Regions from separate parts of the Klebsiella ornithinolytica genome, predicted to be linked through region 1. Evidence: predicted binding sites of a transcription regulator. Region 1 holds the regulator's gene; each other region holds the start of a gene.
The links. Region 1 encodes PurR, which represses purine synthesis genes. Its sites were predicted from a motif close to CANGCAAACGTTTGCNTG; they were not measured.
Positions count from the first base shown of each region.

Region 2: the regulator PurR is predicted to act here: its motif matches at 1,048-1,065, upstream of Q1L34_RS26165 (NCS2 family permease).
Region 3: the regulator PurR is predicted to act here: its motif matches at 570-587, upstream of Q1L34_RS20720 (nucleoside-specific channel-forming protein Tsx).

Region 1 is NZ_CP130153.1:2,374,163-2,376,434, forward strand. Features, by position in the region: gene punR (DNA-binding transcriptional activator PunR) at 1-873, shown strand, start outside; gene purR (HTH-type transcriptional repressor PurR) at 892-1,917, opposite strand; gene cydH (cytochrome bd-I oxidase subunit CydH) at 2,214-2,272, shown strand, end outside.
Region 2 is NZ_CP130153.1:5,536,653-5,538,924, forward strand. Features, by position in the region: gene phoU (phosphate signaling complex protein PhoU) at 1-268, shown strand, start outside; gene yieH (6-phosphogluconate phosphatase) at 366-1,031, opposite strand; gene Q1L34_RS26165 (NCS2 family permease) at 1,200-2,272, shown strand, end outside.
Region 3 is NZ_CP130153.1:4,347,689-4,349,960, forward strand. Features, by position in the region: gene Q1L34_RS20715 (SadB/YajI family lipoprotein) at 1-434, shown strand, start outside; gene Q1L34_RS20720 (nucleoside-specific channel-forming protein Tsx) at 727-1,611, shown strand; gene Q1L34_RS20725 (helix-turn-helix transcriptional regulator) at 1,663-2,272, opposite strand, start outside.

The sequences.
Region 1 (2,272 bases):
GCCCGCAACGGCAGCTTTAGCGCAGCGGCTCAGGAGCTGCACCGCGTACCTTCGGCGGTCAGTTATACCGTACGTCAGCTGGAGGAGTGGCTGGCAGTACCGCTTTTTGAACGCCGCCATCGCGATGTCGAATTGACCCCCGCCGGGCTCTGGTTTTTACAGGAAGGACGATCTGTTATCAAAAAAATGCAGATCACTCGCCAGCAGTGTCAGCAGATAGCCAACGGCTGGCGCGGCCAGCTGTCGATAGCCGTAGACGACATTGTTAAACCGGCCCGTATGCGTCAGATGATTGTCGATTTTTATCGTCACTTTCCCGATGTCGAGCTGATTGTTTTTCAGGAGGTCTTCAACGGCGTCTGGGACGCGCTGGCCGACGGGCGCGTGGAACTGGCTATCGGGGCAACGCGTTCGATTCCGGTCGGGGGGCGCTACGCCTTTCGCGATATGGGAATGCTGAGCTGGCATTGCGTAGTGGCCAGCCATCACCCGCTGGCGCAGATGAACGGGCCACTGAGCGATGATGTGTTGCGCAACTGGCCGTCGCTGGTCCGGGAGGACACTTCCCGTTCGTTACCGAAACGCACGACCTGGCTACTGGACAACCAGAAAAGGGTAGTGGTGCCGGACTGGGAATCATCAGCTACCTGCCTCTCGGCGGGATTGTGCGTAGGGATGGTGCCGAGCCATTTTGCTCGCCCCTGGATTGACCGCGGTGAATGGACCGCGCTGGCGCTGGAAAACCCGTTCCCGGACGCCGCGTGCTGCCTGACCTGGCAGCAGAGCGACACGTCACCGGCGCTGTCGTGGCTGCTGGATTATCTGGGGGACAGCGAAACGTTGAACCGGGAGTGGCTGCGGGCGCCGGAGTAACCGGCGCCGCACGGGCGATCAGCGACGATAATCGACGAACGGGCCGTCTACGACGGAGCGACGCTCTACCAGCCGCGGGTGAACCTCAATAGATTGCGACTCTTCACGCTTGTTGACGATACGATCCATCAGCATATTGAAGGCCGCTTCCCCCAGCGAATCTTTCGGCTGGTGGATGGTGGTCAGCGCCGGGCTGAAATAGCGGGCGTTACGCACGTTATCATACCCGATCAGCGAAATGTCCTGCGGCACGCGCAGTCCCATCTCATCCGCAGCACAGATTGCGCCCATCGCCATGATGTCGCCGCCGCAGAAGACCGCCGTCGGGCGATGCTGCTGGCTGAGGATCTGCTGCATGGCGCGGTAGCCGGATTCAGGCTCGAAGTCGCCCTGAACAATCCAGCTTTCCGGAACGGCGATCTGCGCTTCTTCCATGGCTTTCATAAAGCCCGCCAGGCGGCCGGCGCCGGTATTACGCTCCAGCGGACCCGGGATCACGCCGATTTCACGGTGGCCGCGTTCCACCAGATAGCGACCGGCCATATAGCCGCCTTCGAAGGCGTTATCGATGACCGAATCGGTGAAGTCGGCTTTGGATTCACCCCAGTCCATTACCACCATCGGAATATGGCGGTACTCTTCCAGCATGCTGAGCACCGATTCCGGATATTCAGAACACATAACCAGCAGGCCGTCGACGCGCTTTTGCGCCATCATCGACAGGTAGGCCTGCTGTTTTTCGAGATCGTTCCACGCATTGCCCAGAATCAGGGTATAGCCTTTCTGGAAACAGCTCTTTTCTACGGCTTCAATAATCTCAGCGAAATAGGCCGCTTCGCTGCTGGTGGCCAGCAGGCCAATCGATTTGGTGTGATTAACCTTCAGGCTGCGAGCAACGGCACTGGGGGAGTAGTGCAGCTCTTTGATCGCCGCCCACACGGCGTTGCGGGTTTCTTCCGCCACGAAACGGGTTTTGTTAATTACATGTGACACTGTTGTAGTGGAAACGTTTGCGCGCTTCGCTACATCTTTAATTGTTGCCATTACTTCTCACTCCAGACCTTGACCTGATCGTCTGATTATCGATACGTAAACGTTTGCCTATACACACCCTGAATACAATTTTCAACATTGCATCACGTCGGGAAAACGACACAGAACGACAGGAAGGGGTCAATGGCCGATACGCTTTCAAATTAGCGTGGGATTTTGTCCGATCTTGCGGCAAAGGGGAAGAGCAAAAATGTGCATCACCCTAAAACATGGAAGATTTTTGCGCTATATTGTGCAAAAATGAGCAAGCTCACTTTTCATGTGGGGATAACTGGGGGGAAAAATTGATGGATACAGATTTAAAGTTTTCGCTGACGACAACGATTATTGTCCTGGGTCTCATCGT
Region 2 (2,272 bases), 2.4 Mb from region 1:
AGCGGTGCGTATCTATCGCGAAGATAAGAAGGTGGATCAGGAATATGAGGGCATCGTGCGTCAGCTGATGACCTATATGATGGAAGATTCACGTACGATTCCAAGCGTGCTGACCGCGCTGTTCTGCGCCCGTTCAATCGAGCGTATCGGCGACCGCTGCCAGAATATTTGCGAATATATTTTCTACTTCGTTAAAGGTCAGGATTTCCGCCACGTTGGCGGCGACGAGCTGGATAAGCTGCTGGCGGGTAAAGATCCGAAAGAGTGATCCGCCGTAAAATACCCGCAGGCGCTACGCTTACCGGGTCGACAAAACCCCGGATCCTGGAGGCCGGATACGCGCTCGCGCTATCCGGCTTTTTTCATTAACGCGTAATATGCCATCCACGGGCTTTCCACAGCGCAGGCAGCTGTGCCAAATCAGTAAAGGTCGTCACTTTTGGATGAACTATCGGTTTGTTGTGCGGATCGGCGCAGAAGTAAAACACTTCCATTCCTGCCTCAATCCCGGACTGAGCGCCTGCACTGGAATCATCCACCAGAATGCAGTTTTCGACGTTAACGTTCATCGCCTTTGCTGCATGGAACATCAGTGCCGGATCGGGTTTCCAGCGCTGAATATCGTAACCGCTGTACAGGCGGTCGGGAAAATGGCGCAACATGCCGGTTCTTCCCAGCGAGTGCTGCATTTTACTGACCGGGCCGTTAGAGACCACGCACATCGGCACGCTGATCGTATCCAGCAGCGTTTCCGCTCCGGCAATCGCTTCCAGTTCAGAATCAAACAGGCGTGCGACTTCGGCACGGTAGAGAGGTTCGAGCTCTGGTTTTTGTAGATTAACGCCGTGCTCCTGGTTGATGGTATCAATGATTTCGTAGAGCTTTACGCCTTTGAAACGCTTAAAAATCTCGTCTAAATCCAGCGTAATGCCGAACGCTTTGAACATGTGAACATAGGCGCGGGAACAGATCACTTCGCTGTCGACCAGCGTGCCGTCGCAGTCGAAAAACAGGGCTTCTATTTGGGACATGCCGTTTCCATTTTAACAAGTTAACGTTTTCGTCCTGCCTATTCACAAGACGCAATCGTTGCCGTATAAGCAAATTCAATGAAAAAAATTACCATACAACTGCCCCCGGTGTCGCATTTTGGTATAGGATAGCGACGAATTTTCCCTCCTTTTGTTCGGAAACCGATAATGAGTCAACAACAAACCAGCCAGTCTTCTGGCCAGGGTCTGCTGGAGCGCGTATTCAAACTACGTGAACACGGCACGACGGCACGTACCGAAGCGATAGCAGGTTTCACCACCTTTTTGACAATGGTCTACATTGTTTTCGTTAACCCACAAATTCTTGGCGTAGCGGGTATGGATACCAGCGCTGTCTTTGTGACGACCTGTCTGATCGCCGCCTTCGGTAGTATTTTGATGGGGTTGTTTGCTAACCTGCCGGTTGCGCTGGCGCCGGCAATGGGGCTGAATGCCTTCTTCGCCTTTGTCGTCGTCCAGGCGATGGGGCTGCCGTGGCAGGTGGGGATGGGCGCTATCTTCTGGGGCGCCGTTGGTCTGCTGCTGCTGACTATTTTCCGCGTACGTTACTGGATGATTGCCAATATTCCCGTCAGCCTGCGGGTGGGGATCACCAGCGGTATCGGGTTGTTTATCGGCATGATGGGGCTGAAAAATGCCGGCGTGATTGTCGCAAACAAAGACACGCTGGTGAGCATCGGTAACCTGACCTCCCACAGCGTGCTGCTGGGGATTCTCGGCTTCTTTATTATCGCTATTCTCGCCTCCCGTAACATTCATGCTGCGGTGCTGGTCTCCATCATCGTCACGACGCTGCTGGGCTGGATTCTGGGTGATGTCCACTACACCGGTATTGTTTCCGCTCCACCGAGCATTACGTCGGTGATTGGCCATGTTGATTTGGCTGGCTCATTTAATCTCGGTCTGGCGGGTATCATCTTCTCCTTTATGCTGGTGAACCTGTTCGACTCCTCCGGAACCTTGATCGGCGTGACTGATAAAGCCGGTCTGGCCGATGAAAAAGGCAAATTCCCGCGGATGAAACAGGCGCTGTTTGTCGACAGTATCTCATCGGTGGCCGGTTCCTTTATCGGCACCTCTTCTGTGACCGCCTATATCGAATCCTCCTCCGGTGTTTCCGTGGGCGGGCGTACCGGTCTGACGGCGGTGGTCGTGGGGATTCTGTTCCTGCTGGTTATCTTCCTGTCGCCGCTGGCGGGCATGGTGCCGGCGTATGCCGC
Region 3 (2,272 bases), 2.0 Mb from region 1:
GCAAAGAGATGACTCAGCTTAATCAGCAGACGGTGAAAATTAGCCAGCAAAACGCTCTGAATGCGAAATCCACCAGCGGCGTTTATCTTTTGCCCGGCGCCAGGACTCCGGCGCGCCTCGAAAGCCAAATCGGCACATTGCGTATGTCGCTGCGTGATATTGCCGCCGACGCCGACGGTACCCGCCTGACGCTGCGTATTCAGGGGGAATCAAACGACCCGCTACCGGCGTTTAGCGCCACCGTTGCCTGGGGGCAAATCAGCGGCACCACGCAGAATTATCAGGAAGTTAACGTGCACGATCGGTTGATTAGCGCCCCCGCCAGCATCCTGGCGCCGAGCGACGTTGATATTCCGCTACGTCTGAACGGCATCACGCCGGAGCAGCTCGGCTTCCTGCGCATTCACGATATCCAGCCCGCCACCGCACAATAATCCCCTTCACCGGGTGTCGCCGACACCCGGGCCCCCGTCCAGAAATCCATTTACAATTTTTCTAAACAGTTCAGTAAAAATTGACTGTATGGATGAATTTCAGTGGCATTCTGTCAGGAAATGCATAGAATCGTGAACGCAATCGATTACGTATGTTTACGTTATGTGAAACAACACGTATTTTTGTGAGCAATGATTTCTATAATAGACCCCCACAGAAAGACGAAATATTTAGAAACGCTTCGGCAACGTTCTTAACGCCTTTTGGCTTAATTTAAACAGTGGCATCATTATGAAAAAAACATTACTGGCAGCAGGCGCCGTACTGGCGCTGTCCACATCGTTCACTGCTGGCGCGGCAGAAAACGAAAAACCGCAGTACCTGTCTGATTGGTGGCACCAGAGTGTAAACGTGGTGGGTAGCTACCACACCCGTTTTGGACCGCAAATCCGTAACGATACCTATCTGGAATACGAAGCGTTTGCTAAAAAAGACTGGTTTGATTTCTATGGCTATATCGATGCGCCGGTGTTCTTTGGCGGCAACAGCACGGCAAAAGGTATCTGGAACAACGGTTCTCCGCTGTTTATGGAAATCGAACCGCGTTTCTCTATCGATAAGCTGACCAACACCGATCTCAGCTTCGGCCCGTTCAAAGAGTGGTATTTCGCGAACAACTATATCTACGATATGGGTCGTAACGATTCTCAGGAGCAGAGCACCTGGTATATGGGTCTGGGTACCGATATCGATACCGGTCTGCCGATGAGCCTGTCTCTGAACGTCTATGCGAAATATCAGTGGCAGAACTATGGCGCATCCAACGAAAACGAATGGGACGGCTACCGTTTCAAAGTGAAATACTTTGTCCCGCTGACCGACCTGTGGGGCGGCTCGCTGAGCTACATCGGCTTCACCAACTTTGACTGGGGTTCCGATCTGGGCGATGACAACTTCTATGACATGAACGGCAAGCACGCGCGCACCAGCAACTCCATCGCCTCCAGCCACATCCTGGCGCTGAACTACGCGCACTGGCACTACTCCGTTGTGGCCCGTTACTGGCATAACGGCGGTCAGTGGGCCGATGATGCGAAGCTCAACTTCGGCGATGGCGACTTCAACGTACGCTCTACCGGCTGGGGTGGTTACTTCGTGGTGGGTTACAACTTCTAATCCTGCCTGATGGTCCCCGGCCTCTGCGCCGGGGATATCGATTGACGCGCATTATGGCTCACGCTCCTCGCACCTCACCTTACGCAGAAAATCACTCAATGAACGGTCGGCCCGCTCGCTGAAAAGGCGCCCGGTAGCAGCCACGTCCAGGCAGCGATCGAGACGAAAGCAGCGGTAATCGTCGCGGAGCTCGCACCAGCTCACCAGCAGCCAGCGTTCGCCCCAGAAAAAGAGCCCCAGCGGCAGCACTTCGCGCTGCGACACCTTTCCCGCTTCGTCGCGGTAGTGCAGCGCCAGCACCCGCTGACCGGAAACCGCCCGATGCACCAGATCAAACTGTGCCTTACTGTAGCCCTGGGCGCCAAAATCCGGCGCAAATAGCCGCGATTGTTCGGCCTTACGCCGACTCTCCTCAGGTAAAATCGCGAGCATCTTTTCCCGAGCCGACTCCAGTGCCTGGGACAGCGATTCGCCCCCCCAGGTTTGCAGCAGCCGAATCGCGGCCACCAGCGCTTCCGACTCCTGGGTCGTCAGCATCAGAGGCGGTAAGCTGTAGCCTGCCAGCAGGCGATATCCGCTTCCGGCCTCACCCTCCACCGGCACGCCGGAGAGCGACAGGTCGCGGATATCCCGGTAGATGGTGCGCTCCGATACGCCGAGC